Regions from separate parts of the Gordonia sesuvii genome, predicted to be linked through region 2. Evidence: riboswitches for the same ligand, from Rfam matches in the RefSeq annotation. Region 2 holds a riboswitch; each other region holds the start of a gene.

Region 1 (9,734 bases), on a different contig from region 2:
CTGGGACGAGCAGCGCGACAACGACTTCGCGGAACACGCAGCACAGGGCCTCGTCCCCGGGCGGGTCGTCCGGGCCGAACGAGGCCAGTGCGACGTCGTCACCGCAGCTGGCCTCATCCGGGCCACCGTGCCGCCCGATTCGACCGGAGATCAGCACGTGCTGTGCACAGGCGACTGGGCGGCACTGCAACCGCCCACCGCGCAGTCCGCGGCGACCATCACGGCAATCCTCGATCGACGAAGCGCCGTCACCCGCGCCCGGGTGTCGGGCACCTCCGTCGGGCAGTTGCTGGCCGCCAACGTCGACATCGTGGCGATCGTCGTCTCCCTCGCCGACCCGCTCAAACAATCTCGCATCGAACGGCTTCTCGCCCTCGCGTGGGAGAGCGGCGGCATGCCGCTGGTGATCCTGACCAAGGCAGACCAGTGTCCCGATGCCCATCAGAAGGCGACCGAGGTCGCCGACATCGCGCCGGGCGTCAACGTGCTGGTCACCAGCGCCACGACGGGCGAGGGCATCGACGATGTCCGGGCCGCGATCACGGGCACCGTCGTCCTGCTCGGCCGGTCGGGTGCGGGGAAGTCCAGTCTCGGCAATTGCCTGCTCGGCTCGGATCTGTTGGCGATCAACACTGTTCGCGACACGGACGGCAAGGGTCGCCACACCACCGCGTGGCGCGAGCTGGTGCCGCTACCGGGCGGTGGCGTCCTGCTGGATACTCCCGGGTTGCGTGGCGTGGGACTGCACGATGTCGACGACGGTCTCGATCAGACCTTCGCCGAGATCACCGATCTGGCAGAGCACTGCCGCTTCACCGACTGCGCGCACCAGACCGAACCGGGCTGTGCCGTGCTGGCCGCGATCGAGGACGGCGACCTGCCTCGTCGACGGCTCGACAGTTATCACCGGCTGCAGCGGGAGAACGCCCATGCGGCGGCCCGCACCGACGCCCGACTGCGTGCCGAGGCGAAGCGGTCGGCGAAGGAGATGGGTCGACTGCGTAAGTCGATCAATCGGTCCCATCCGCGCAAGATGTGACGCCGACGCTGATCAATCCTCGATCAACGTCGGATCGGTACTGAGTTCCACGGTCGCCCACAGCTGGTAGTCGGACGATTCCAGCCGGTCGACGACGAAGCGCCGGACCCGGTCCTCGTCCTCCACCCGCCAAACACCGGGTTGCACAAGGAAGTCGACTTCCACGTACAGGCGCCGGCCGAGGCGGGTGGCGCGCACGATCGGGTCCGGCAGGTCGTATTCGGATGCGGCCGCGGCGGCTGCCGCTTCGATGGTCGCGCGGAGTTCGGCGGGAGGGGCCGCCTCCATCAGCTCGCGCAGCCCCTGTCGCAGCAGGGAGATGGCCATGGGCGCGATCGCTGCGGACGCGATCAGGACGAGGACCGGATCGACGTAGGCAGCTGCCGATTCGGCCTCGGAGCGGCGCATGACGACGGCGACGACACCGCCGACAGCCACCATGAGACTCAACAGTGCGCCGGCCCGCCAGCTCACCAGTTCGGCCTGCGCCAGCTGCGATTCACGTGCCGGGCGGGGCCGCGGAGGAAGATCATCACCACCAACGACAACGCCGCCGACACGATTCCGTAGGCGACCACACTGCCGGCGGACGCGCCAGACCCTCCGTTGACGATCACGGCTACGGCGTCGGACGCGCCGTACACAAGCGTCGCCAGCAATGCTGCACCCTGCAGGCACACCGCGAGCGGGGTGGCGCCGTGCCGGCCGAACGGGTAATCGGGTGTCGGGCGCGTCTCCGCGGTGCGCGCGGCCACGAGGGACACCGCCACCAGCACGATCCCGGCGAGCATGTACAGCCCGTCGAACAGGATGACGCTCGAGCCGCTGATGATGCCCCACACCAGTGCGGCCGAGCCGAGTGCGCCGGTGACGGCCAGGCTCAGCAGGAGGGCGCGGCGCTCGTGTGATCGGGGGTCGGCTGCCACGGGTTCCAGGGTATGGCAGTGCCGAGCCACCCGGTCCGTGGTCGGTGGGATGATGGTGGGGTCGGACGTAACGGACACCATGCGAAAAGGAGACGGTTGATGGCTTTGGGTGACGACGCGGTCGTGGTCGCGGTCGACGGTTCGGAGAACGCACTGGTCGCTACTCGGTGGGCCGCCGGGGCCGCGAAACGCGAGAACCTGCCGCTCACGGTGGTGTGCGCATTCGAGAATCCGCCCATCGTCCCGACGCAGGGATTCCTCGACAATTGGCGCGCCGAGAGCCAGCAGGCGGTCGACGACGCTGCGCAGGTGGCGGCCGAGGTCGCTCCCGGCGTCAAGGTCACCGCCCAGGTCGTCGAATCCCGGCCGTCGCTGTTGCTGCAGGAGCTGTCCTCGCGGGCGAAGATGCTGGTCGTCGGCAGCCGGGGCCGTGGTGGGGTCGCCGGCCTGCTGCTCGGGTCGGTGAGCACCTACATCTCCGCGCACGCCGACTGCCCGGTCGTCGTGGTTCCGTCCACGGCACGTGCCGATGCCGCCGGCCCGGTGGTGGTGGGCGTCGACGGTTCGCAGGTCTCGCGGGTGGCGACCGCCGCCGCGTTCCAGCAGGCGCAACTCTTGAAGACGTCGCTGGTCGCGGTCAACGGTTTCGGTGCCATGTCGGGCGAGGTCATCGGCGGACGTCATCTGCCGCCGCAGCAGCAGATCCACGACGACGCGGAGGCGTTGGTGACCGGCCTGGTCGACGAGTTCCGCGCCGACTATCCCGATGTCGACGTGACAACCGTTGTGGAAGCCGAGAATTCGGCCCAGAGCATCGTCAAGTCGGCCGACGACGCGCAGCTCGTGGTCCTCGGCAACCGGGGACGCGGCGGATTCCGTGGCCTGCTCCTCGGTTCGACCACCCAGTCGGTGCTGCATGTGACGAAGTGCCCGGTGATGGTGGTGCACACCCAATAGGGCGCGGTCAGCCGGTTGCGAGGGAGCTGACGCCACGCCGGAACGCCTGCGTGCTGTCCGGCGTGGTGTTGAACCGCCAGTCCCGTTCCTTGTCGGTCTGGAACCACAGGAACGCCTCCAGCCGCGGCTCGGCGTCGACGGCGGCGAAGAAGTCGCGAATCCAGTCCGCCTTCATCTCCGGTGTGGGGCCGTCGGCGCAGCCGACCTCGGTGATCAGCAGCGGCCGGTCGGCATCGAGTTCCCGTAGTCGGGCGAGGCTGGGGGAGAACAGGTCTGCGGCCGGCTGCCAGTGGTGTCCGGGGGTGTCGCCCCAGTTGTAACCGTCGACGGCCAGGTAGTCGACCTGGTCCGTGCCCGGGTACGCGTCACCGAAGTCGGTGGTGGCGACGGTCAGTGCGTTGGGCGCCCACACGAACGACACGTTCTCGACGCCCTCGTCGTCGAAAATGGTCCGCATTTGCGACCACGCATTTCGATAGTCGGCCGCCGAATTGCCGCTGACCCCGATCGACCACGGATACCAGGTGCCGTTCATCTCCTGCGCGAAACGGAGCAGGAGGGGCCGGCCCCAATCGGCGAGCTGCGTTGCCCAGCGACGGAAATCGGCGTTGAAATCGCCGGCCGCGATGCGTGACAACGCATATCGCGGCTGCACGATCCCTCCGTCCGGCCGCCAGGGTTCGAGTGTCAACAGCGGGGTGGCCCCGGCGTCGACGATGGCGTCGAGATCGGTGGTCGGGGCGGAGTCGCCGATCGCAGCGAACCGATGCAGGTACGCCGGCGTCGCGCCGGCGAGCGCGGCCAGCTGGTCGATCGGTGAGGGGGATGTTTCGGAGGCAGGGGTGACGCTGGGGATGTACGCGCCCCACGTGCGCCGCGGCCCAGCGTCCTCGCTGGTCGACGACCCGCAGGCTGCCAGCGGAAGCGCCGCCGCCGCGAGCAGCATCGTGCGCAGCGCCTGCCGACGCGTCCACCCTCGTGGCGACGCCAGGCCGGTCTGCGCAGAACTCATGTGTCCATCTTGTCGACTGGGTGCCACTTTCTGTCGACTGGGCGCCACTTTCCGTCGAGTGGGTGCCGTTTCCCGTCGACTGGGCGCCGTTTCCGGTCCACTGGGCGCCGTTTCCGGTCCACTGGGCGCTACTTTCCGTCGAGTGGGTGCCGTTTCTGGTCGGCTGGGCGCGCCATAGTTCTCGGTGCACCACCGCAAGTTGCGTTCGCCCACCCGATGCGGTCGGATGGGGTGCGACACGGGGTGCCGGCATGGGTCGGCTGAGATCACACCCGTCGAACCTGCTCCGGTTAGCACCGGCGAAGGGATGGTCCGAATGTCTGCTGTGCCCACCTCTGAGCATGTCGTTCTGGTCACCGGCGGAGGCCGCGGCCTCGGCGCGCACATCGTCCTGGCGGCCGCCGCCCAGGGAGCCCGCGTCGTCATCAACTATCGCCGGAGTGGTGATGCCGCACGGGCTTTGGCCGACAAGATCGGTGACAAGGCATTTGTCGTCGGCGCCGACGTCACCGATCGAGATGCGGTGCGCGACATGGTCGCCGCTGCGGGCGAGCATTTCGGCACCCCGGTGACCGCGGTGGTGAACAATGCGCTGCCCGACTACTCCTTCAACGGTGAGGATCGGTCCCACGCCGACGATCTCTCGTGGGATGAGTTGGACGCGCAGCTCACCGGCGTCGTCGGGGGCGCACTCAATGTCATCCAGGCGGCACTACCGGGAATGCGTGCGGCCGGCAGCGGTCGAATCGTCAACATCGGCACCAACCTGGTGCAGAATCCGGTTGTGCCGTATCACGATTACACCGCGGCGAAGGCGGCGCTGCTCGCGTTGACCCGCACGATGTCGCACGATCTCGGCCCCGATGGCATCAAGGTGAACATGGTTTCCGGAGGGCTGTTGCGCACCACCGATGCCAGCGCGGCAACTCCGGGTGCGGTGTTCGACGCCATCGCCGATTCCACGCCACTGCGGTCGGTGACCACGCCCGAAGAGTTCGCCGATGCTGTGTTGTTCTTCCTGTCGCCGTGGTCGCGGGCGGTGACCGGTCAGAACCTCGTCGTCGACGGTGGGCTGGTCAAGAACTGAGTTCCTTCCATCGCAGGACGTCTCCACCGCTGCCGCGGCATGACGTTCCGCGGAACGCCTATCGACGCCTCAAACCGCCGCCCGACGATCCTGCCAATTCGTCGCCTTCAGCCCGTACCGCATCCGGATGACCATCCACCCGACAGTCCCCACGACGAGCGCAATACCCAGCCCGATCAGCGTCCACAGGTTGCTGACGCCGAGCATCTTCAGCCCCGCGGTCACCAGGACAAGGGCGAGTGCGCGACGCACGAGTCCGGCCGACGCCCGCGACGACAGCCGCGCGCCGATGTAGGCACCCGGGATGCTGCCGACCAGCAGCGGCGCCACGACGCTCCAGTCGACGTCACCGAACAGCAGGTGCCCGGCGGCGGCGGCGATGACGAGGGGGACGGCTTGGGCGAGGTCGGTGCCGACCAGCCAGTTGGCCGACAGGAACGGGTACAGCGCCATCAGCGCGATGATCACCAGCGACCCTGAGCCGACCGAGGTGAGTCCGACGACGAGCCCGCCGATCACCCCCACCGCGAGGGTGGGGAGCATGCGCACGGCGATGTCGTTGCCGGTGGCCGGGGGTGGCCCGGCAACCGCGGAGGGGTCGGGCCGCATGTTCTGACGCAAGGTGAGGTAGGCGCGTCCGACGAGACCGGCTGCGGCGATGAGCAATACGACGCCGAGCGCTGTCTTCACGAATTCGCTGACCCCCGCCAGGGGGCCGACCCAGGAGATGACCAGCGCCCCGGAGAACGCTGCCGGCACCGAACCGATGACCAGCCAGAGCACGATCTTCCAGTGCACGGTCCCGTTGCGGGTGTGCACGATGGTCCCGACGGGTTTGGTGGCCGCGCTGACGACGAGGTCGCTCGACACTGCGGTCAGCGGGGGAACGTTGAAGAACAGCACCAGCGTCGGCGTCATGAGTGCGCCGCCGCCCATACCGGTCAGGCCGATGACGATGCCGATCCCGAGAGCGGCGATGGCCATTTCGTAGTTCATCCGGGTGGTACCTCGCTGTCCAATCCGTCCGACCGAGGATAGGCCAGCCTCCGATCGACCCCTCGAAGGAGGTTCGCCGTTATCAACCCGTTACCTCGATCGCGAATCCGCCACGATGTGGGTCACGCAGTCGAACGCACCAGCGCACGCCCTTAGCGTCGTTAACGAGACCAACAGAGCGCAACGAGGGGGAGTCACGATGCCAGCCGCACACGAACCTGCGGTCGCCACCGATCTGGCGCAGCCGGTCGATTCGGTGGTCGACCACGCCCGCGCCGCCGTGGTCATCGCCGCCTCCTTCGCCGCGAGTGGGCTGCTGACGCTGGGCATGTTCTTCGCGTAGGCCCCGCGCCACCCTTCAGTCCGGGATCACGACCACCTTTCCGCGGACCTCACCGGCATCGGACTGCCGGTGCAGACCGGGTAGTTCGCTCAGCGGCACTCGGCGAGCGATGTCGACGCGGAGGTCACCGCTGTCGATCAGACCCACCAGTTCGGTCAGCACCCGTGCGTCGGGGTGGACGTAGATCGTCACCGCACGCACGCCGCGCTGCTCGTCGGAAGGGGTTTCGACCATCGGCGTCGTGGACACGACCACCCCGCCATCGCGGACACGAGTCGCCATCGCCACGAAGTTCTCCGCTGTGATCGGCGCGAGGTTGAGTAGTACGTCGACGGGCTCGTCCACAGCGTCGAGAACGGTCGTCGCGGTGTGGTCGATGATCTCGTCGGCGCCCGCTGCCCGGACCTGATCGGCACTGCGGGGGCTTGCCGTCGCGATGACATGGGCACCCGCACGCGCCGCGAGTCGCACTGCGTATCCGCCGACGGGACCGCCGGCGCCGTTGATCAGGATGCGCTGACCAGCACTCAGCCCGCCGGCCTCGAAGAGTGCTTGTGAGGCAGTGAGCGCGACCGACGGCAGCCCGGCGGCATCGGCCAGCGGGATTGCCTTGGGTGCGTCCACGAGGGCATCGGCTGGTGCGACGACATATTCGGCCGCCGCGCCGTCAGCGGCCATCGGGAGGAAACCGACGACGTCGCGCCCCACACTCAGGTCCGTCACGCCCTCCCCGACGGCGTCGATCGTGCCCGAGACGTCGTAGCCCGGGATGTGGGGCAGGGTCACCGGGATCGGCAGGAAGCCGCCCCGCATGCCGCCGTCGGCCGGATTGAACGCCGATGCCGCCACCCGGATGCGCACCTCGCCGACACCCGGGGTGGGGATGTCGACATCTTCGTAGCGCAGCACCTCGGCGTCGCCTGTCTCGTGGAATCGAACAGCCTTCATGATGACTTCCTTTCACCAAGTGCTTCGGATTCGAAGCAACTGCGGGCAACGCTAACACTGCTTCAATTTCGAAGCAAGTGTTTCGAAGTTGAAGGTTTGTTAGTCTGCCGGTATGACATCGCCACGGCCGCTGGACAGCACTCAGCTGGCCGCCTATTTCGCACTGGTCGAGACGAGCAGTCTGCTCAGACACGCTGTCGAGCAACAACTGCAGGACGCCGGGCGGCTCAGCTATGTGCAATTCCAGTTGCTGGCCACGCTCGGGGATTCTGCCGACGGCAGTCGGCGGATGACCGACCTGGCCGACGGTGTGGTCTACAGCCGCTCCGGACTGACGTACCAGGCACAGACGCTGGAAAAGCGTGGCCTGATCACCCGGACACCAGCGGCCGACGACGAACGTGGCGTCATCGTCACGCTCACCGAAGCGGGTCGCGCCGTACTCGCCGACGTCTTCCCCGGACACATCGCCGTGGTCACCGACATGCTGTTGGCGCCACTCTCGTCGTCCGATGTCGAGACACTCGCCGACATCCTTACCCGCGTGCGCGACCACATGCGTCGGTCTCCGCCACGGTCGGCGGCTCCGCGGCGGCGCAGATCGAAGGGCACAGGCGAGTAGCCGTCGGTTTGCACCAGGCTGCGCTCGACGTTCCGCGGAACGTCGACCCGACAACCCCGCGCGATGTGTTGGAACAGGGGGACTGGGACCCAGAGGATCGTGGGCCGCAGAAGGTGGCTCGACTCGCCGCGTCCCTCGTGGCGCTCGGAGCGACGTGATCGTCTTTCGCAACTACGACCCGCGTTTCCCGTTCCTGTGGGAATTGAATACCCAACCTGGGGCTCGCTGGCACGCTCATGGCGACGGACCTGTCCAGTACTTCGCTGATACCCCGGCCGGGGCCTGGGCAGAGTTCATTCGTCACGAAGAGATCACCGACCCAGATGATCTCGCCGGCATCCAGCGAGCTATCTGCGCAATCGACATTGATGAAAGCGACTGCGAGCCGGTCACTGCCCTCAGCTGGTTTGGGTGACCCATCTGCCAGTGTCGGAATAGCATCAGCAATTCATCTCTTACGCTGAATCCGCGGGAATGATTCTGCACCGGTCATTCGAAGAATCGCGTGCCGGATTTTGACTATCCGGTGAAAGTCCGTTTCGTCGCATACTCTGAGATCGCATTTTGCCTCGGCCGGGTCAAGGAGATCTGTGGACAACTCACGTCGGATCGGTGTCGTCGAAGATCACGCGGTCACGGTCGCCGGTATCCGGGCGTTGCTCGATCCGTATCCGGAGCTGGCCATCATCGCCGCGGCACCCAGCGTGGCCGAGTTGCTGGCCAAGGCCACCGACCTCGACCTGGCGATCCTCGATCTGCGACTACCCGACGGTTCGTCGCCCGCCGCCAACGTCGCCGATCTCGCCGCGGCCGGCATCGACAACGTTCTGGTGTTCACCTCGGGTGAGGAACCGTATCTCGTCAGAACGGCCGCCAAAGCCGGTGTCCTGGGCGTGGTGCGCAAGTCGGAGCACGACTCGGTGGTGGTCGCCGCCATCCGCCGCGCGGCTGCGGGCGGTGTGGTCGGGACTATGGATTGGGCGATGGCCATCGACGGCGACGCCGACTTCGCCGACGTCGCACTGAGCCCCCGGCAACGCGAGATCCTCAGCCTGTACGCGTCCGGGGAGTCGGCGCAGCGGGTGGCGACGCTGTCGGGCCTCTCGCCGGACACGGTCAACGACTACCTGACCCGCATCCGGCAGAAGTACGCCGCGTCGGGACGTCCCGCCCCCACCAAGACCGATCTGTATCAGCGCGCATTGGAGGACGGATGGTTGCCCTTTCCCCGCCGACGACGAAACCGCTGACCCGCATCGAAGAGCAAAGCGCCGCAATACGAATCGAGCGGCTGTTCTCGATCTTCGTCGGCGCCGGCTACTTCGCCTATCTGGCGATCCTGGGCCCACAGATCGCGGCGCAGTTCTCGATCACGGCGGCGTGGTGGAATCTACTGGCGCCGCTTGCCATCTTCGCGCCCCCGGCGGTGCTGCTGATCGCCGCCATCACCCGACGACGGACCCTTGCGCAAACCGCTTCGCGCACATGCGCGGTCGTCTTCATCATCGTCGGCATCAGCTGGTTCCCGGCATGGAACGGCGGAACCGTCGACGACCAGCTGTGGTTCTCCGTTATCCCCGGCCTCGCGGGACTCGCCGCAGCCATCACCCTGCCGCCCCGGTGGACGCTGACCCTGATGACAGCCGCGATCATCCCGGCACAGCTGGCCAACGCACTCGGCCGACCCGACGACTACCCCGCGAACCTCACCGCCAACGTCCTGTTCGCCTTCGCGTTCATCCTGCCGTACACCTGCGCGGCGCTGATGGCGCTGCGGACAGGGCGGGTGCTGGACGAGACGCGC
Region 2 (9,734 bases):
GAGCCGACGAAGTACACCAGGGTCGCCGCCAGGAATGCGCCGACCATCGCGGCCGCCATGTAGCCGCCGGTGGAGCTGACATCCCAGGCGACTGCGGCGACGACCATCGCGAAATATGCTCCCGAGTTGACGCCGAGAATGCCCGGGTCCGCCAACGGGTTTCGGGTCAGGCCCTGCATGATGGCGCCGGCCGCACCGAGGGCGACGCCGACCAGGACCGCGAGCAGCGTACGTGGCACGCGGTTGTTGCGGATGACCTCGAGAGTGGTCGGGTCGCCGTCGCCGAACAAGGCGCGCCAGGCGTCGGTGACCGTGTAATCACCGGAGCCGACGAAGAATCCGAGGAAAGTGAGGCCGACCGCGGTGGCGATGAGCAGCACGACCACGGCGAGTCGCGACATGGACCGCAACCCCGACGGAGATGGCGCAGGGGCACCCGGCCCGGCCGGGGTTACCGCGGTGTCAGTGGTCAACAGGGTCGCCTGTCGTCGAGGTACCGTGGCCCCCACTATAGGTTAGGGAACCCTTAAACACGCGGGTTCGAATGATCGCGCCACGCCGTGATTCGGTGGCTGCTCACCCGTTCGGCCGGTCAGGACTCCGGACCGTTGTCCCGCCAGTACGCCTGTGACTTCACATCCGACTTGCCGAGCTTGTAATCGCTCTTCAACGACGCGGTGACCGCGCGGGTGCTCGTCATGTCCAGGGCGACGAATCCGAAGTGGTCGGTGGCGTCGAATGCCGCGTCACGCACCGCATCCGACAATGACGACCCGTCACGCTTGATCCAGTTGATGGTGTCCTGATCGCGCAACCGCAGTGGCAGTGTCGTGTCGGACTCGTGGACGTATTCGAGCCAGACGGTCGCGGGTGCCGACGGATTGGCCGAGCCCGAGATCCCGTCGAGCAGCGAGTTGATCGCCGGCAGGGCCGCGATGTCGCCGGCGAGCAGCCAGCCCTTCGGCGCCGGATCGGGGATCGCGAACTTGGAGCCCATGAACGTCGACGAGATGGTGTCGCCGGGCCGCGCGGCCTGCGCCCACCGGGCGGCCGCGCCGTCGTGGATGGCGAACTCGAGGAAGAAGGTGTCGGTGGCCGGGTCCGGGTCGACCAGCGTGTAGGCCCGCTGATGCAGCTTGCCGTGCTTGTTCTCGAACCAGATGCGAATCCACATCGTGGGGTGCACCGGACGCTCGGTGAGCAGACCACCGCCGGTGAAACCCAGGCGGATGTAGTGGTCGGTGACCGGCTCGTTGCTGGTCACCGTGATCTCGTAGTCGTCGGCGCCGAGGAGTTTGAGGACCGCCCCCTGCCACCCGCGCGACTTGGTCTTCGTCTGTTCCGCCATGCGACAACGGCCTTCCCTCGACTGCAGCACGTTCTGTCAGGGTAGCCTAACTTCGCCTGCGGGCAAGGCCGCCTCCCCGCCGGTTGAGTAGCGCCGCGCGAGCCTGCGAGCCGGCGCGTATCGAAACCCCCCGCGAGCCGGCCGTTCCCCGCCGGTTGAGTAGCGCCGCGCGAGCTTGCGAGCCGGCGCGTATCGAAACCCCCCAGCACCCTAGGCAGGCGCCAAAGCCACGATCCCGGGATGCGCATCGAGGTAGGACTTCGTGAACGAGCACACCGGCCGCAACCGGGCACCCTGATCCCGCACGTACCCGATCGCACCGACCATCAGGCGGGTGCCGAGACCGTGCCCGGTGTACTCGTCGTAGAGCACCGTGTGAAGGATCGTGATGGTCGACGTCCCGCCGACCGTCTCCCTGCTGTAGCCCAGGACGCCGACCAAGTCGCCGGCGACCCACAGTTCGAATCGATCCCGGTCGGGATTGTGGACGACCTGAGCAATCTGCTGCAGGATGGCCTGCGCGGACTGCGGTGGCCGATGTCGATGTTTCCGCTGCATGATCCCCTCCTGCGCACTACAGATCGCCGTTGCCGAAGCTCCCCTTCCGGCAGCGGTGACGGTCGTTTGTGATTCGTGTCACAGCCTACCTTACGCAGGCGTAGGTCGCCGCGCCGCCGACCCTGCCCGGCCCCCGACGCCGCGACGTCGTAGGGTTGGGTTCGACCACGGCACCCTCCGTGGTCGACAAATTGAACAGCGCGGGGGCTCCCACGATCACCGGGGGCTGAGATGGCGACAGGCGGTCGTCGACCGCCCGAACCTGTCCGGGTAATGCCGGCGTAGGGAGTCGCAATCATGGGAACACGTGTATCCGAAACTGCCGTCTCGACGGTCACCCAGGGGCCGATCGAGGGAAGCAGCAAGCACTACCGAGAGATCGACCATCTCCGTATCCCGGCGCGACGCATCCACCTGACCAACGGCGAGCATCTCGACGTCTACGACACGTCCGGTCCGTACACCGACGCGACCGCGACCATCGACGTCGAGGCGGGGCTGCCGCCGACACGGGATGCATGGCACCGGCCCGAACCGATCGACGGCGCATCGACGCAGCTGGCGTGGGCGCGCGCCGGGGTCGTCACCGATGAGATGCGGTACATCGCCGCTCGCGAGGGTGTCGACGTCGACCTCGTCCGCGAGGAGGTCGCGGCGGGCCGGGCGGTGATCCCGGCCAATCACCGTCACCCCGAATCGGAGCCGATGATCATCGGCAAGCGATTCGCGGTGAAGGTCAACGCGAACATCGGCAACTCGGCCGTCACCAGCTCGATCGCCGAGGAGGTGGAGAAGATGGTGTGGGCCACCCGCTGGGGTGCCGACACCATCATGGATCTGTCCACCGGCAAGGACATCCACATGACCCGGGAGTGGATCATGCGGAACTCCCCGGTCCCGGTTGGCACGGTGCCGATCTATCAGGCGCTGGAGAAAGTCAACGGCGATCCCACCAAACTGACGTGGGAGATCTACCGCGACACCGTGATCGAGCAGGCCGAACAGGGTGTCGACTACATGACGGTGCACGCCGGTGTCCTGCTGCGTTATGTGCCGCTGGCCGCCCGACGCGTCACCGGCATCGTCTCGCGCGGCGGGTCCATCATGGCGGCATGGTGTCTGGCGCACCATCAGGAGTCGTTCCTCTACACCCATTACGAGGAGCTGTGCGAGATCTTCGCGCGCTACGACATCACCTTCTCGCTCGGTGACGGCCTCCGCCCGGGGTCGATCGCCGACGCCAACGACGAGGCGCAGTTCGCCGAGCTCCGCACGCTCGGAGAACTGACGAAGATCGCCAAATCGCATGGCGTGCAGGTGATGATCGAGGGCCCGGGGCACGTTCCGATGCACAAGATCGCGGAGAACGTGCGCCTGGAAGAAGAACTGTGCGAGGAGGCCCCGTTCTACACTCTCGGCCCCCTGGCCACCGACATCGCGCCGGCCTATGACCACATCACGTCGGCGATCGGTGCCGCGATGATCGCGCAGGCCGGCACCGCGATGCTGTGCTACGTGACTCCCAAAGAGCATCTGGGACTTCCCAATCGCGACGACGTCAAGGTCGGTGTTATCACCTACAAGATCGCCGCACACTCGGCGGATCTCGCCAAGGGGCATCCGGGTGCGCAGGAACGTGACGACGCATTGTCCAAGGCGCGCTTCGAGTTCCGGTGGACCGACCAGTTCAATCTCGCTCTCGACCCGGACACCGCGCGGGAGTACCACGACGAGACGATGCCCGCCGAACCGGCGAAAACCGCCCACTTCTGCTCGATGTGCGGGCCGAAGTTCTGTTCGATGCGCATCTCGCACGACGTCCGGACCTACGCCGAGGAGAACGGCCTGGTGACCGCCGAGGACATCGACCGCAAGATCGCCGAGGAGATGGCCGCGAAGTCGGCGGAGTTCGCCGAGCACGGCAACCGCGTCTATCTTCCGTTGGAGGCCACCACCGCCACTGCCACTGCAGGAGGGTCGCCCACACGATGACCGACGATCTCCGCCTACCCACCGCCGAACCGGGTGCCACACCGCGGCGCGTGCTCACCATCGCCGGTTCCGATTCCGGCGGGGGTGCCGGCATCCAGGCCGACATGCGGACCTTCGCGCTGCTGGGACTGCACGGCTGTGTGGCGGTCACCGCGGTGACCGTGCAGAACTCGCTCGGCGTCCAGGGTTTTCAGGAGATCGAGCCGGAGACGGTGGCCGCGCAGATGCGCAGCGTGGTCACCGACATCGGTGTCGGTGCCGCGAAGACGGGGATGCTGGCGTCGGCGCCGATCATCGAGGCGGTGGCCAAGGAGTGTGTCGGACTCGGGATCGGCGGCGCGGGGTCGGTGCCCCTCGTCGTCGACCCGGTCTGCGCGTCGATGCACGGTGATCCGCTGTTGGCGACGGAGGCACTGGACACGTTGCGGTCTGCGTTGATCCCGCTCGCCACGGTGGTCACCCCGAATCTCGACGAGGTCGCTCTGATCACGGGCATCCAGGTCGTCGACCAGCAGACCCAGCGTGCCGCGGCCCGTTCGCTGCACGCCCTCGGGGCACGCTGGGCGCTCGTCAAAGGCGGGCACCTGCGGTCGTCGACGCACAGTCCCGATCTGTTGTTCGACGGCGAGAACTTCCACGAGTTCGACCATCCACGCATCGACACCACCCACGATCACGGCGCCGGCGACACCCTGGCCGCCGCGACCACCTGCGCGCTCGCACACGGCCATTCGGTGCCCGAGGCGATCGGCTTCGCCAAGAGCTGGGTGACCCGAGGGCTCGAGGCGGCCTACCCGCTGGGGGCCGGCCACGGTCCGGTCAACCCGTTGTGGCGTGTACACAAGGGGTGAGTGCAGCCGCGGCCGAGTTCCATGGATTCGCCGAGTTTTCACCTCCTCGTCGGACTGCGGGTCGATAATTCGGGCATGGATGGCGCAGAGGAGACCGCGGGCTGGAACTATCTCATGGACATGGATGGCGTTCTCGTCCGCGAAGACCACCTGATCCCGGGAGCAGACACGTTTCTCTCGGAGTTGCGCGACAACGAGATCCCGTTCATCGTGCTCACCAACAACTCCATCCGCACGCCGCGCGACCTGCGTGCCCGGCTGCTGCGCACCGGCCTCGACATTCCCGAGGAGGCGATCTGGACCTCGGCGCTGGCCACCGCCCGCTTCCTCCAGTCGCAGCGCCCGGGCGGGTCGGCCTACGTGGTCGGGGAATCCGGGCTCACCACGGCGCTACACGAGATCGGCTATGTGATCACCGATTCGGCACCGGACTATGTGGTGCTCGGCGAGACACGGACCTACTCTTTCGAGGCGATCACCACCGCGATCCGCCTGGTCGAGCTCGGATCACGGTTCATCGCCACCAATCCGGACGCCACCGGCCCGTCCGCGGCCGGATCACTCCCGGCGACCGGCGCGGTCGCCGCGCTGATCACCCGCGCCACCGGCCGCGAACCGTACTACGTGGGCAAGCCGAATCCGTTGATGATGCGATCCGCGCTGCGCCAGATCGGGGTGCATTCGGAGCACACGCTGATGATCGGCGATCGCATGGACACCGACGTCATCTCGGGGATGGAGGCCGGCCTGCAGACCATCCTGGTCCTGTCCGGAATCTCGACCCCGACGTCGGTGGAGTTGTTCCCGTACCGCCCCACCCGGGTCATCGACAGTGTTGCCGACCTGGTCGGTCACACCGGCGACCCCTTCGCAGTCTGACCTACGTTTCGCGCCCGGCACCCCGCAACCTCACCTACGTTTCGCACCCAGAGCGCCGTCACCTCACCACCCACGCGCCCAGCACGGTAGCCGACAGAACCCGGTTTTTCGTCGACAGCACCCGCCCCACAACAGAAACAGCACCCGCCTCCACAAAGAAGCGGGTGCTGTCGGCGAAAAACCGGGTTCTGTCGGCGCGAAAGGCCATGCCGTCGGCGCGAACGACGATGCTGTCGGCGAAAAACCGGGTTCTGTCGGCGCGAAAGGCGATGCCGGCGCGATGCCGTCGGCGCCAAACCAGATGCTGTCGGCGAAAAACCGGGTTCTGTCGGCGCGAACGGCGATGCCGTCGGCGCGAAACCGGGTTCCGTCGGCGATCAGCTCAGCTGAGCGCCTTGCTCTTCAGCGCGTCGAACTCGTCCTGCGTGATGGTGCCGGAGTCGAGAAGCTGCTTGGCGTCGGCGATCTGTTCGGCCGGGCTCTTCGGGGTCGCGACCGACTGGATGTAGCTGTCGGTGGCCTGCTTGGCCTCCTTGACGGCCTCGTTCTGCCGCTCGGCCATGCCGCGTCCCTTGGCGAGCAGGTAGACGATGGCGGTGATGTACGGGATGAGGACCAGGAAGATGATCCAGACGGCCTTGACCCAGCCGGACGACTTGTCACGGAAGAGGTCGACGATGATGTGCCAGAGGACGATCAGGTAGGCCACGAACGCGAAGATGACGATCGTGTACCAGATGAAGTCCCAGAACGAATCCCACATCGGGCATACTCCTTAGCCAGGTTGTGTAGGTCGGCGGTCATCGCCGATGCGTTCCATAGCTTCTCACAGCCGTGGTGCAGGGGCTGGTATTGGCTACGATTCGCACTCATGGAACTCGGTCTCGATACGTTCGGCGACATCACGGTCGACGACAGCGGAACGGCGCTCTCCGGGGCGCAGACGTTACGGAATGTCCTCGAGCAAGGGGTGTTGGCCGACGAGGTCGGCGTCGACTTCCTCGGTGTCGGAGAACACCACCGCGACGACTACGCGGTGTCGGCACCCGAGGTGGTGCTCGGCGCGATTGCGGCCCGCACCCGTCGAATCCGTCTGGGATCGGCGGTGACGGTGTTGAGCTCCGACGATCCGATCCGGGTCTTCCAGCGGTTCGCGACGGTCGATGCGCTGTCCGATGGTCGCGCGGAGGTGATTCTGGGACGCGGCTCGTTCACCGAATCGTTCCCGCTGTTCGGCTACGATCTCGCTGACTACGAGGACCTGTTCACCGACAAGCTGTCGCTGTTCGCGCAGTTGCGGACGGGCGAACCGGTCACCTGGTCCGGATCGTCGCGCGGACCGCTGTCGGCGCAGCCCGTCTATCCGCAGCTGGAGTCGGCGCCACTGCCGACGTGGATCGCGGTCGGCGGCAGCCCGGAATCGGTCATCCGCGCCGCGAGCTACGGTCTGCCGCTGATGCTCGCGATCATCGGCGGTGAGCCGGCCCGCTTCAAGCCCTACACAGATCTGTACCGCCGGGCTCTCGGCGAACTCGACCAACCGACAGATCTACCGATCGGCGTGCATTCACCCGGCCATGTCGCCGACACCGATGAGCATGCCCGCGAGGAACTCTGGCCGCACTATCGCGGCTACATGACGCGGATCGGACATGAACGGGGATGGCCGCCGCCCACCAGGATCGAATTCGAACGGTCCGCGGGACCGGCCGGCTCACTGTACGTCGGTTCCCCCGAAACGGTGGCCCGCAAGATCGCGTCGACGTCGACGATGCTGGGGCTGAGCCGATTCGACCTCAAGTACTCGCACGGCACACTGCCGCACGCCGCCCTGATGCGCAGCATCGAACTGTATGGCACGCAGGTCATCCCGCGTGTCCGGGAACTGCTCGCCGGCGACTGAAGCAGGAGCGACTGAGGCAGGAACGACTGTGGGTCAGCGACGACTGAGGGTCAGCAGGAAGTCGCCTTTGTCGTCGGTCCACTGGTGTTCCACCACCACACCGGCCTCGGCGAGTTCGTCGGCGAGATCCGTCCGGTCGAACTTGGTGCTGATCTCGGTCAGCACCTCGGCGCCGCGGGCCAACTGCCAGCGCCGCTCGACCGCCGTGAAGTACACATCGACGTCTCGCCGTGCCCGCAGCCACATCTCGATGCGGTGCCGGGCGGGGTTCCAGCGTGCGATGTGATCGAAGTCGTCGACGTAGAGACCGTGGGCGTCGAGGCCGCGGCGCAACACCTCGATCATGTTGCGGTTGAAATCCGCGGTCACTCCCGCCTTGTCGTTGTAGGCGGCCACCAGACGCCCGGTGTCCTTGATGAGATCCGCACCGAGCAGGAAGTAGTCACCTTGGTCGAGCGTTTTGGCGAGGCGACTCAGGAAGGCCGCGCGCATCGCGTCGTCGAAGTTGCCGATCGTGCCACCGAGGAACACCACGATCCGGGGCCCGTCGGAGGGCGGGAGCGTCATGTCTGGTGCAGTGAAATCGGCGACGGTCGGTTCGATCCGGATACCGGGAAAGTCCTGCGCCAGTTCGGACGCCGACGATTCGAGGATCTCGGTGCTCACGTCCAGCGGCACGTAGGTGAAGCTCCGCCCGTCCGCAGCCGCCCGGTCGGCGAACGCCTGCAGCAGCAACCGGGTCTTCGTCGAGGTCCCCGAACCGAACTCGACCAGCGTGGCGGCGTCGGTGAGGGCCGCGATCTCGGTGGCACGGGCGTGCAGGATCTCGGTCTCCCGCCGCGTCGGATAGTACTCGGGCAGGCGGGTGATCTCGTCGAAGAGCAGGCTGCCCCGCTCGTCGTAGAGCCACTTCGTGGGCAACGTCGGGGGATTCGACCACAGGCCGGCCACTGCGTCCGCGGCGAGCGGATCGTCGACACCGAGCGTCATCGGGCCAGCCGCAGTCCGGAGAAGGCCCAGCGGGCCGAGGCGGGGAAGAAGTTGCGATAGGTCGCACGCTCGTGTCCGGGCGGGGTCACCGCACTGGCGCCGCGCAGCACATGCTGATCACACATGAACTTCCCGTTGTACTCGCCCACGGCGCCGTTGGCGGGCACGAAACCGGGATACGGCAGGTACGCGCTGGCCGTCCACTCCCACACGTCGCCGATCATCGTCGCTCCCGCGCGGCCGGGATGGCAGCGCTGCGGATCGAGCAGTTGCCCGCGCGCAATGTCGCCGGTGTCCGCGGCGGCTTCCCACTCGAATTCGGTGGGCAGACGCGCCCCCGCCCACCGTGCGTAGGCGTCGGCCTCGTAGAAGGAGACGTGCATGACGGGTTCGTCGCCGACCAGCCGGCGCCGCCCGGACAATGTGAACGTCGTCCACTCGCCGTCCGTCTGAGCCCAGTATTCCGGTGCCTGCCAGCCATTTTGGGTGATGTGGGCCCATCCCTCCGACAGCCAGAACTCCGGCCGACGGTAACCGTCGTCGGCCATGAACTCGAGCCACTCGGCATTGGTGACGGCCCGTTCGGCGATCTCGAAATCCTCGAGGTAGACGCGATGACGCGGCCCCTCGTTGTCATAGGTGAAGCCCGAGGCGCCCTGGGTGGCACCGACCTCGGTCACTCCCCCAGTCACCGAGCGCCAGGTGAGCGGATCCGGATCGCCCGGATCGTCGACGGCACGGTCGACGTAGACCGGACCGAATGCGTGGGTGGAGAACAGGTGCTTGATGTCCATCAGGAGCAGTTCCTGATGCTGTTGTTCGTGGTTGCACCCGAGTTCGAGCAGGGCCAGCGCATCGTCGCCGAGTACCCCGCGCTCCAGGGCGTCAACCATGGCGTTGTCCACGTACTCGCGGTAGTGCCCGACGTCGGCGACGCCGGGTCGCGTCACGAGCCCCCGTTCCGGTCGGGGATGGCGTGCGCCGACCGCCTCGTAGTAGCTGTTGAACAGGTAGCGGTAGGTGTCGTCGTACACCCGGTACGACTCCACGTTGCGCAGGATGAACTCCTCGAAGAACCAGGTCACGTGCGCGCGATGCCATTTCGCCGGACTGGCGTCGGTCATCGACTGCGGCGTCTGGTCTTCTGCGGACAGGTCGGCGCTCAGCGCGTCGGTCAGCGCCCGCACCTCGAGAAATCTGTGGGCCTGCGATG
Region 3 (9,734 bases), on a different contig from region 2:
GCCTGGAGGCGCCCGATCGAGGTGGTTCCGCGTGCGGCGCACACCCGCTTGTTGGCCAGCCCTGCGGGACCGTTGACCCCGGAGTTGCGTGTTGACAGAATACGTTGATACGCAACGTAATACGGCGTCGAGAACGACACCTCCTGCAGGCGGTCGCAGGTGATGCTCATGGTCTTCACGACGATGTCAACGCTGCCGTCCACGAGCGCCTGCGTACGGTCGGCCGAGCTCAGGACCCGGAACTCGATGGTGGCCGGGTTGCCGAAGATGCCGCGCGCCACCGCCCGGGCGATGTCGACGTCGAATCCCTGGATGTCGCCGCTGATCGGATCGCGGAAGCTGAACAGGTTGCTGCCGATGTCGAGCCCGACGATGAGGCGGCCACGTTCCTGGATCTCCGCCATCGTGCTGCCCCGCGGCATCCGATTAGGCGGTGGCAGCGGCCCCGGTCGCAGGCTCACCGTCGCGTCACAGTTCTGCGAGTTCGGGACGGGCTCGCGGGCGACTTGGCTCTCGGCGCCGGGAGGCGTCGGGTTGACGCCGAACGCCACCGGTGGGGGCGACTCCGGCGCGGGGAACCGGAAACAGGCGGTGGTCGATGCGCAGATCGCCAGGAGCACTGCGGCCGCCGTCAACAGCCGTCTGATCGAAGTGCCCGACGCACGCCGTCTCGTCATCGGTACTCCCGGATACGCGGGATCAGCCCGATCACCACTGCGGCCCCGGCGAAGAGCGTCAGCACGAGGATGCCCGTGCCGGTGAACCCCAGGACGCGTTGAGCGGTGTTGATGTCGTCGCGGAACTCCAGCCGCGTAGTGGTGATGGTGTCGGTGAGGGCCCGGTCGAGGTCGCGGTAGGCCTGCGCGGTGGTCAGTCGCCCGTCGCCGACGGTCATCGTCCGGGCCGCGGCGAAGTTGCCGTTGGCCATCTCCTGACGGACCTGCGCGTCGAGTTCGCGCCACCGGTCGAGCACGTAGTTGGCGTTGTAGAGCTGGGCGTCGGTGACGGCGCTGGAGTCGCCGCGGTTGCCGTCGACCCGGTCGAGGAGACGTTCGATCGCCGCGGTTGTGTCGGCGAAGGTGCGATCGAGATCGTCCTGGTCGCCGCGTCGCACCAGGGACAGTGTCTCCGCGGACCGCGCCTGCTGGGTGAGGATGCGCGCCGACGTCAATTCCCGCAGCGGGGCCGAGCCGTCGATACGTGCGTTGTTGGTGGCCGCGACCGACATCAACCCCGACGTCAGCAACCAGACGGTGCCGACGACCACGGCGATCAGCGCCGACAGCACGCCGATGTTGAAACGCCGCCGGGTGCGTCTGGCGAGATAGCGGGTGGTCATGACGAGGCCGATGATGAGCGCGATGAGGGCGATGTATACCCCCCACGGCGGCTTCGTCAGGGCGCTCTGCGGGTCGGCGATCGCCATCGAGCGGCGCTGATAGAGCCGCTGGGCCGCCGGCAGAATCCGTTCCTGCATGAGCGACGATGCCTCGCCGAGGTACGCGGAACCGACCGGATTGCCGAGACGGTTGTTGGTCCGGGCGACCTCGACGAGTCCGCTGTAGACGGGGATGCTGATGGCGAGCGTGTTGAGATCGGCGTCGATCTCGCGCTCCGCCGTACTCGTCGGCGCACTCCCGACGTCCTCGGCTGAGCCCGCCGCGATGACCAGCGACGACGACGCCGTGGCCAGCGCATCGGAATACCGGGTCCGCAACTCCGGCGATTCCAGTCCGCCGGAGATGAACGCGGAGTTCGCCGAGGCGTCGGCGATCGACAGCGAACTGTAGAGGACCTGAGATGCCTCCGCGAGGGGTTCGGTCCGGTCGATCATCAACCGCAACGTCTGTGTCCGGTTCTCCAGCGTCGTGGAGGCGTAGAGCCCGGTCCCGAGGCAGGCGAGGGCGAGGACCACCAGGATCAGGATCAGCTTCCCCGGGCTGGTGACCGCGTAGTGACGCAGTGTCGTCAGCGGCGACTGCGCGCGCTGCCGAGCCGACGACACCAGATCGCGACGGTCCGACAGAACCTGTCGGATCGGGGGAGCGGTGGGACCGGGCCGGATCGTCCGACCGGCGCGGGTGAGCGCGGTCCGCATGGGCGAGACGTCGCCGGTCACGTCAGCTGCCTTCCGAACTCTCCATGATGCCGGCGTCACTTTCCGATCGTGCCGGTCGCGCCGGCGTCGATTTCACGGTTCTCCACCTTGTCTGTCGCCGCGGGCAGTGCAGATGTTTCGCCCACCGCCGGACACGGGTACGGCGGCCCGATCATCTGCCTCAACCCTAGCTCTCACCTGCGTGCACGGCTCGGTGGGAGGGGCGTGTCCCGCAACTCGCCGAAACGACGCGCCCCGATCGACGGACACGGTGAATTCCGGGTTCGCGCACTGGTCACTGTCGAATGACTCACATACGGTGGGTGTCGTCCGGGCCCCGGATCATGTCGGGGTGCGTCACGAACTCAGGAGGCAGGGTGCGCGGAGACGGCGACGGTTGGGTGGTCGATCCGGACGGTTCACGCTACTGGGGCCGTAACGGGGCGGCAGGCCTGTTGCTGCGGGCGCCGATGCCCGACGGTTCCATCGCGATTCTGCTTCAGCACCGGGCGGTGTGGTCGCATCAGGGCGGCACCTGGGGGCTGCCGGGCGGTGCGCGCGACTCCCACGAGAGCGCGATCGACACCGCGATCAGGGAGGCCGACGAAGAGGCCGGGATCGGGGACAGCGAACTGCGCGTGGTCGCCGCCCTGGTGACCCATCAGTCGCCGAGTGGCTGGACCTATACGACCGTGATCGCCGAGGTGGACGAGCCCGTGCACACGATCGCCAACTTCGAGTCCGCCGAACTGAGGTGGGTGCCGGAGGGCGACGTCTCGAACCTCCCGCTGCACCCCGGATTCGAGAAGGCCTGGCCACGTCTGCAGGAGCGGATCAGCGCACTCGACCCGCAGAGCTGAGCAGCCGATTGGCACCGGCGATCAAGGCGTCCACGTTCGCGTCGTCGGCGGTCGGTCCCGTTCCGTAGGCCCAGCACTGACGATCATCGTGCTCGCACAGCAGAAACGTCATGACCGTGTCGTCGACGACGTACTGGTGCAGGCCGACGATCTGCACCGGCGCGCCGAGGTCATACAGCATCGAGGTCAGGGCCCCGATCGGGCCGGCCGCAGTGGCCTGCAAGGAGATGATCCGGTCGGCGAGGCCGATGGTGGCGCGGCAGGTGACCGAGTCCTGGTGGTTGGGGGAGGAAGTCCACGTGCCGAGCCGGATCGCTCCGCGCGGCGCGAACTCCTCGAGGAAGTCCTGCCAGCTCAGGCCCGTCGCCTGCTCACGCAGACCGCGGGGCAGTGGGCGGCCGAATCGGTCGTGGAACGGGTCGCATCGCGACGGCTCGTATGTGCCGGGACTGGGATGACGCTGACTGGGATGACGCTGAATGGTGTGCATCGGATCTGATTTCTCATCGGAGATGGAGACCGACGGGCAGGCAACGCAAGTGACCCCGCAGCGGGGGGTCGGTCGAATCAGACCCCGCTGCGGCGGGTTACGAGCGCGCTCTGCTTGCACATCATGATGGCGCCAACCATAGACCTCGCCCGTTCCGTGTAGCAACCGACTTATCGGCCGAACGGGCGACGCGTGGGAGCTCTCAGAAGCGGTCGCGGAGTTCCGCCGCCGCTGTTGTGGCGTCCTCGGCCGCGGTGATGGCGCGGACCACCACTGCTCGTCGCGCACCGGCGGCGGTGACCGCGTCGAGACGGTCGGCGTCGATGCCGCCGATGGCGAACCACGGTTTGTCGGTCCCGGTCGCCGCAGCCGCCGCGACCAGGTCGAGGCCCGGTGCCGATCGGCCCGGCTTCGTCGGGGTCGGCCAGCACGGTCCCACACAGAAGTAGTCGACATGGTCGTCGGCGACGGCGTGCCGCATCTGGTCGGTGTCGTGCGTCGAGATGCCGATGGCGATCCCTTCTCCGGCCACCCGCCGGGCCATGTCGGCGGGCAGGTCGCCCTGGCCGACGTGCAGGACATCCGCCCCGGCCAGCGAGGCGATGTCGGCACGATCGTTGACGGCGAGCAGCGCGCCGTGGCGGTCGACCACCTCACGCATCCGCCCCAGGATCTCGAGCTCTTCTCGCGCCTCGAGCGCTCCGAACGCCGATTCCCCCGGCGAGCCCTTGTCGCGCAGCTGGACGATGTCGACCCCACCCGCCACCGCGGCGGACACGAAGTCGATCAGGTCGCCGCGCTCACGGCGGGCGTCGGTGCACAGGTACAGACGGGAGTCGGTGAGGCGCGCGATCCTCGCAGTTCGGGTGTCGGTCACGGTGGTCACGCTAGTGCGTCACCCCACTGTTGCCTGAGGAGCCCGTGTCACCACACCGCTGCCTGAGGAGCCCGCGACGAAGGAGCGGGCGTCACGAAGGCCCGCCACGAAGGCCATCCCTCACGAAACAGATTCTGGTCACCGTTACTCTGGAGGAGTACGACACGGGAGCCCGGGGTACGCCGGGCTGAGAGTGCGGAACGATCCTCCGCTGACCGTTTGACCTGATCCGGGTAATGCCGGCGAAGGAAGGATGATCTGCGTGGCGCATGCCGACACACACCTTCGAACACCCCGTGAGCTAGCCGTCGTCGGGGGCGGCGTCATCGGCCTGACCTGCGCCTTGGCCGCGGTCGATGCCGGGTGGCGGGTCCGTGTCCACGATGCCGGGACCGATCGTCGGGCGGCCTGGGTGGCGGCGGGGATGTTGGGCTCGTTGGGCGAGGGGCACCCCGGCGAGGATGAACTGCTGAAGCTGTCGGTGGAGTCGGTCCGGCGCTGGCCGACGTTGCTGACGCGACTGGGGGATCCGCAGATCTCCGCGGCCACCGACTCTCTGTTCGTCGCCGCCGCGTCCGCCGACGCCGAGCACCTCAGAACCCTCGCCGACTTCGTCTGGGCACGACAGCCTCGGGCGCACGACGATCTGCGACCGGTCGGCCCCAGCGAGATCAGGCGGCTCGAGTCGGGACTGAGCTCGCGATTGCACAGCGGTTTTCTCGCCACCGGCGAAGGCGCCGTGGACAACCGTCGTCTACTCGACCGGCTGCGGACGGCGATCACCGACAGTGGAGGGGACATCGTCGACGACGAGGTCACCGACCTGTCGACCATCGACGCCGACGAGATCGTCGTCGCCGCGGGACTGGGCAGCCGGGCGCTCGTCGCAGATCTCGGGTTGTACGCCGCGAAGGGCGAAGTGTTGCGGCTACGCCGCACCCGCTGGTCGGTGCCCCCGCCGACGCACGTGGTGCGGGCTCGCATGCACGGCCGGTCGGTGTACCTGGTGCCACGCCACGACGGTGTCGTCGTCGGCGCGACCCAGTACGAACCGTTCGACGAGACCGCGGTCGCACCGGATGTCGGGGGCGTGACGGACCTGCTGTCCGATGCGGTGGAGCTGATGCCGGGCCTTCGGACCTACGAACTGATCGAGGCCGGCGCCGGACTGCGGCCCTGTTCCCCCGACGGTCTGCCCGTCGTCCGCCGGGTCGACGAGCGGGTCGTCGTCGTCACCGGCCACGGACGCAACGGAATCCTGTTGGCGCCGTACACCGCTGACGTGGTGATGACGCTACTGGGCGACGACCGTGCCGAGAGCGTCACCGGCGCCGCGAATGATGGAGGAGTGCGATGATGACGATCACCGTCAACGGTGAGGCCCGGGAGATGAGTCCTGATGCCTCCGTGGGGGATCTGGTGATGGCGATGGGGTTGCCGCAGCGCGGGATCGCGGTCGCCGTTGACGGCGAGGTGGTGCCCCGAGGCCGGTGGGACCGATCGCTGCACGAGGGCGCCGGAATCGAGATCGTCACCGCGGTCCAGGGAGGATGACATGACGACGGACAGCACGACCGAGAACACGACGATGACCGAACACGACACCCCACTGCGGATCGCCGACCGCGAGTTCACCTCCCGGCTGATCATGGGCACCGGAGGTGCGGCGAATCTCGCCGTGTTGGAGCGTGCCCTGATCGCCTCCGGAACTGAGCTGACGACCGTCGCACTCCGGCGGGTGAGCCCCGATTCGCGAACCGGGATGATCGAGTTGCTTCGTCGCCTGGGTATCGCGATCCTGCCGAACACCGCCGGGTGCCACACCACCGCCGAAGCGGTGCTGACCGCTCAACTGGCGCGGGAGGCCGTCGAAACCCATTGGGTCAAGCTCGAAGTGGTCTCCGACGAACGGACCCTGCTGCCGGACCCGATCGAACTGCTCGATGCCGCCCGCGCCCTGGTCTACGACGGATTCGCCGTCCTGGCCTACACCAACGACGACCCGGTGCTCGCCGCTCGGTTACAGGACCTCGGCGTCGCCGCGGTGATGCCACTGGGATCGCCGATCGGTACCGGGCTCGGAATCGCGAACCCGCACAACATCGAGATGATCGTCGCCGACAGCGACGTGCCGGTGATCCTCGACGCCGGGATCGGCACCGCGAGCGACGCGGCACTCGCGATGGAACTCGGTTGTGATGCAGTGCTTCTCGCGTCTGCGGTCACCCGCGCCGACGACCCGGAACGGATGGCCGCAGCGATGCGGCATGCGGTGATCGGCGGCCGGTACGCGGCCGGCGCGGGCCGCATCCCGAAGCGCTTCTGGGCGAGGGCATCCTCGCCTGGCCGGGCCTAGACCGAGGCAGAGGCGACAGGCGCGTCGTCGACGAGCTGGTGCGTGACGTCGTAGGCCGCCCGCATGCGCGCCATCTCCGCGTCGCGCACCCGGTACCCGCGACGGGAGATCCGTTGTGGTCCACCACCGACCACCATCCGGAGGTGTCCGAGACCCGCCAGGGCCGGGCCGGCGGCCCGGATGACGTACTTGAGCCGGGTGTCCGGAATGTGCAGTGCCTCCGCATCGGCATCGCCGAGGAACACCCGCTGCAGGCCGTGCACCAGGGTGCTCGCCACTTTGTGGCGCGCCGCGTCCGGGCCGGGAAAGGTGTTGGCCAACTCGGGGATCAGATAGTCGTCGGTCAGTGCGACCACGAACTCGCGGTCGTGGTCATCGGGTCCCGGTGAGGTCAGCCGGTACAACTCCTCGATGCGGATGTGATCGGCCGCATCGGTCGGATTCAACTCGCCCATACCGATCACGTGCCCGACGTAGCGCCACAGGTGATAGATCGCGTCGAGGTCGTCGTTGCTCAGCCGCACCCCGAGGCTGCGCATCGCGTCGAGGGCGATGTGGCCGAACTCGGCCATGGTGAATGCCATGTACGGCTGCGGAATCGGCACGCCCCATGCGGCTTCGTCCCAGATGCCGGCACGGTACAGGCCGCGACGCACATGCGCGTGGATCATCCGGACGCGAACGGTGTACGCGAATCCGGCACCGTCGCGACGCATCCCACCCGGTGTGATGACGTGGCGCAGCCACTCGCCGACCTCGACCGAGCGGACCGCCGGCATCGACGCATAGCGGCCCGTCTGCACGAGCGGCTTGCCGGCGATGCTGTTGCCCGCACCGCGCAGCAGCGACGCGGCGGCGAGCACCACGCCCAGTGCCGCGGTGTGCCGGATCAGCGCGTCGGCGGCGCGGTCGAGCCGTGCGTGGTCGACCCACTCCGGCTCGTCGTCGAGAAAGGCGAACAGCTCGCGCAACGATTCGGGTGCGTGGTCGACGGCGCCGATGCCATGTTCCAACGCGATGCGTACCGCCTCGGTCGACGACGATCCCGGAAATGTGTCGTTCACGACGGCGTCGGCGAGCTCGTCACCCACCCACATCTCCGAGAGCCAGCGCTCACCCACCGGCCCGTAGCGCGCGACCGCGAGGTCGGCGTTGCACAGGTCCTTCGGCATCGACTCCATGCGAACAAGCGAAACACGAGGAATCCTCACTTACTATTCACTTTCATGGCCGGAACATCTGCGCGCGGTTCGCGACCCGCCCGACGTGCCCGTCCACAGCAGGAACGCAGCGTTGAGATGCGCAAACGCCTACAGTCGAGCGCCGTCGACCTGCTCGCACGTCGACCCGGCAGGCGTCCGACGACGCAGGAACTCGCCGACGATGCTCACGTCAGCATCGGGACGGTCTACCGCTACTTCGCCGACATGGATGCGCTCATCGAGGAACTCCGTGCCGCAGCGATCCGCGACATCACGACCGCACTGGCCACGGGCGTGGGACGCGCGATGGATGCCGAGCCGATGACGGCGATGGTGACCATCGTGGAGACGCTGACCACGTCATTCGAGAAGCACGATCCGGTGCTACGCGTGTCGTACTCGACGTCGGAGACCGAGTTCGGAGAGGCGTGGGCGGAGGTCGAGGGACCGCTCGTCCCCTTGGCACGCATCCTGCCCGCGCGCCTGCGCCCCGACCTCACCCCGGCCGAACTCGACGACCTCGTCTTCATCACCATGGGCGCCACCGCGAACCTGTGCCTGCGGATCGCGCTGCTACGTCCGGCAAACTCGGACCGCGACGCGCTGATCGCCACCGCGGCCCGCATGCTGCTCGCCGCACTGGTCCCGGCGGACGCGACCTGAGACCGGTCAGATCATCTCGATCGGCCACACCTCGGTGCGTTCCACGCACGCATCGCGACGTTCCGACATCGATGTCCGTCGCGGATCCACCATGTAGGAGTCGAATCCGGCGGTGTCGGCGAACTCGATGATCTGGGTCTCCACGGGGTGCGACGAGTCCGACTCGACGCGGCGTGCCCGCGCGATCACCCGCCCGCCGTGCTCACCGACGAGCCGCAACACATCGTCCTCGTAGGCATGGAGTTGCTGTTCCCGGCCCGCGACGGACCACAAGAGGACGGCGAAGGTGACCGGCACGTGTCCACGCTATCGCCGGCACGCGGTCCGCGGGCGACATCGTGCCCCTGGTGCCCACCCGTTGGTCAAGTGTCTCGCGTAACGCGGTGCCCCACCCGTTGGTCGAGTAGTTCCGAGCCGCTAGGCGAGGAACGTATCGAGACCTCTTGCATCGCACCAGGTCTCGATACGCGTTCTCGCCTAGCGGCTCGCCCGCTACTCGACCAGCGGGAGACGACCGGCGGGAGGTGGAGCCGCGGAAGCTGGAACCGCGTGGCGGCTCGCCCGCTACTCGACCGACGGGAGGTGGTCTTGCCCGCCACCCGAATGACCCGACACGCACAGAACAGCCGGCGTCCTCCGTCGTTCACCCGCCATGTCTAAGGTCGAGGACGTGCTGAGAGTCGAGAACCTGACCAAGGTCTTCGGGCAGGTGCGTGCCGTCGAGGACCTCACCTTCGAGGTCCGGCCCGGGGTAGTGACCGGGTTCCTCGGGCCCAACGGGGCCGGGAAATCCACGACGATGCGCATGATGCTCGGACTGGACCGTCCGACCTCGGGCACCGTCACCATCAACGGGCAGCCCTACCGTGACCTCGACCATCCGCTGCGGCAGGTCGGCGCGCTGCTCGACGCCGGATGGATTCATCCCAACCGCAGCGCCCGGTCCCATCTGCGCTGGATGGCGGCATCCAACGGCATCCCGAAGCGGCGGGTCGACGAGGCCCTCGAGATGGTCGGGCTCTCGTCGGTGGCGTCCAAACGAGCCGGCGGCTTCTCGCTGGGGATGAAGCAGCGGCTCGGTCTGGCCGGCGCGATGCTCGGCGATCCGCACACCCTGCTGTTCGACGAACCGGTCAACGGGCTCGACCCCGAGGGCATCGTCTGGATCCGCGGATTCATGCGCAACCT

The links. A riboswitch is a leader RNA that binds a small molecule or an ion and turns the genes downstream of it on or off. The one in region 2 is predicted to bind thiamine pyrophosphate.
Region 1: another riboswitch for thiamine pyrophosphate. It lies ahead of VZC37_RS13545 (3-oxoacyl-ACP reductase); the one in region 2 lies ahead of thiC (phosphomethylpyrimidine synthase ThiC).
Region 3: another riboswitch for thiamine pyrophosphate. It lies ahead of thiO (glycine oxidase ThiO); the one in region 2 lies ahead of thiC (phosphomethylpyrimidine synthase ThiC).

The regions. Positions count from the first base shown of each region.
Region 1 covers NZ_JAZDUF010000003.1:597,117-606,850, reverse strand. Annotated here, with positions in the region: gene rsgA (ribosome small subunit-dependent GTPase A) at 1-1,039, shown strand, start outside; gene VZC37_RS13565 (hypothetical protein) at 1,052-1,513, opposite strand; gene VZC37_RS13560 (cation efflux transmembrane domain-containing protein) at 1,510-1,965, opposite strand; gene VZC37_RS13555 (universal stress protein) at 2,065-2,922, shown strand; gene VZC37_RS13550 (glycoside hydrolase family 26 protein) at 2,930-3,934, opposite strand; TPP riboswitch at 4,164-4,260, shown strand; gene VZC37_RS13545 (3-oxoacyl-ACP reductase) at 4,251-5,021, shown strand; gene VZC37_RS13540 (sulfite exporter TauE/SafE family protein) at 5,091-6,017, opposite strand; gene VZC37_RS13535 (hypothetical protein) at 6,217-6,360, shown strand; gene VZC37_RS13530 (NADP-dependent oxidoreductase) at 6,376-7,308, opposite strand; gene VZC37_RS13525 (MarR family winged helix-turn-helix transcriptional regulator) at 7,421-7,930, shown strand; gene VZC37_RS13520 (hypothetical protein) at 8,085-8,345, shown strand; gene VZC37_RS13515 (response regulator transcription factor) at 8,521-9,180, shown strand; gene VZC37_RS13510 (sensor histidine kinase) at 9,144-9,734, shown strand, end outside.
Region 2 covers NZ_JAZDUF010000001.1:1,364,732-1,374,465, forward strand. Annotated here, with positions in the region: gene VZC37_RS06260 (FecCD family ABC transporter permease) at 1-401, opposite strand, end outside; gene VZC37_RS06265 (siderophore-interacting protein) at 593-1,348, opposite strand; gene VZC37_RS06270 (GNAT family N-acetyltransferase) at 1,559-1,906, opposite strand; TPP riboswitch at 2,097-2,211, shown strand; gene thiC (phosphomethylpyrimidine synthase ThiC) at 2,204-3,898, shown strand; gene thiD (bifunctional hydroxymethylpyrimidine kinase/phosphomethylpyrimidine kinase) at 3,895-4,749, shown strand; gene VZC37_RS06285 (HAD-IIA family hydrolase) at 4,825-5,628, shown strand; gene VZC37_RS06290 (SHOCT domain-containing protein) at 6,011-6,391, opposite strand; gene VZC37_RS06295 (LLM class flavin-dependent oxidoreductase) at 6,500-7,531, shown strand; gene egtD (L-histidine N(alpha)-methyltransferase) at 7,565-8,521, opposite strand; gene egtB (ergothioneine biosynthesis protein EgtB) at 8,518-9,734, opposite strand, start outside.
Region 3 covers NZ_JAZDUF010000004.1:82,925-92,658, reverse strand. Annotated here, with positions in the region: gene VZC37_RS14245 (glutamate ABC transporter substrate-binding protein) at 1-677, opposite strand, end outside; gene VZC37_RS14240 (hypothetical protein) at 674-2,119, opposite strand; gene VZC37_RS14235 (NUDIX hydrolase) at 2,476-2,958, shown strand; gene VZC37_RS14230 (hypothetical protein) at 2,933-3,448, opposite strand; gene thiE (thiamine phosphate synthase) at 3,651-4,325, opposite strand; TPP riboswitch at 4,480-4,594, shown strand; gene thiO (glycine oxidase ThiO) at 4,588-5,682, shown strand; gene thiS (sulfur carrier protein ThiS) at 5,682-5,879, shown strand; gene VZC37_RS14210 (thiazole synthase) at 5,881-6,681, shown strand; gene VZC37_RS14205 (oxygenase MpaB family protein) at 6,678-7,862, opposite strand; gene VZC37_RS14200 (TetR/AcrR family transcriptional regulator) at 7,980-8,546, shown strand; gene VZC37_RS14195 (DUF1330 domain-containing protein) at 8,553-8,843, opposite strand; gene VZC37_RS14190 (ABC transporter ATP-binding protein) at 9,217-9,734, shown strand, end outside.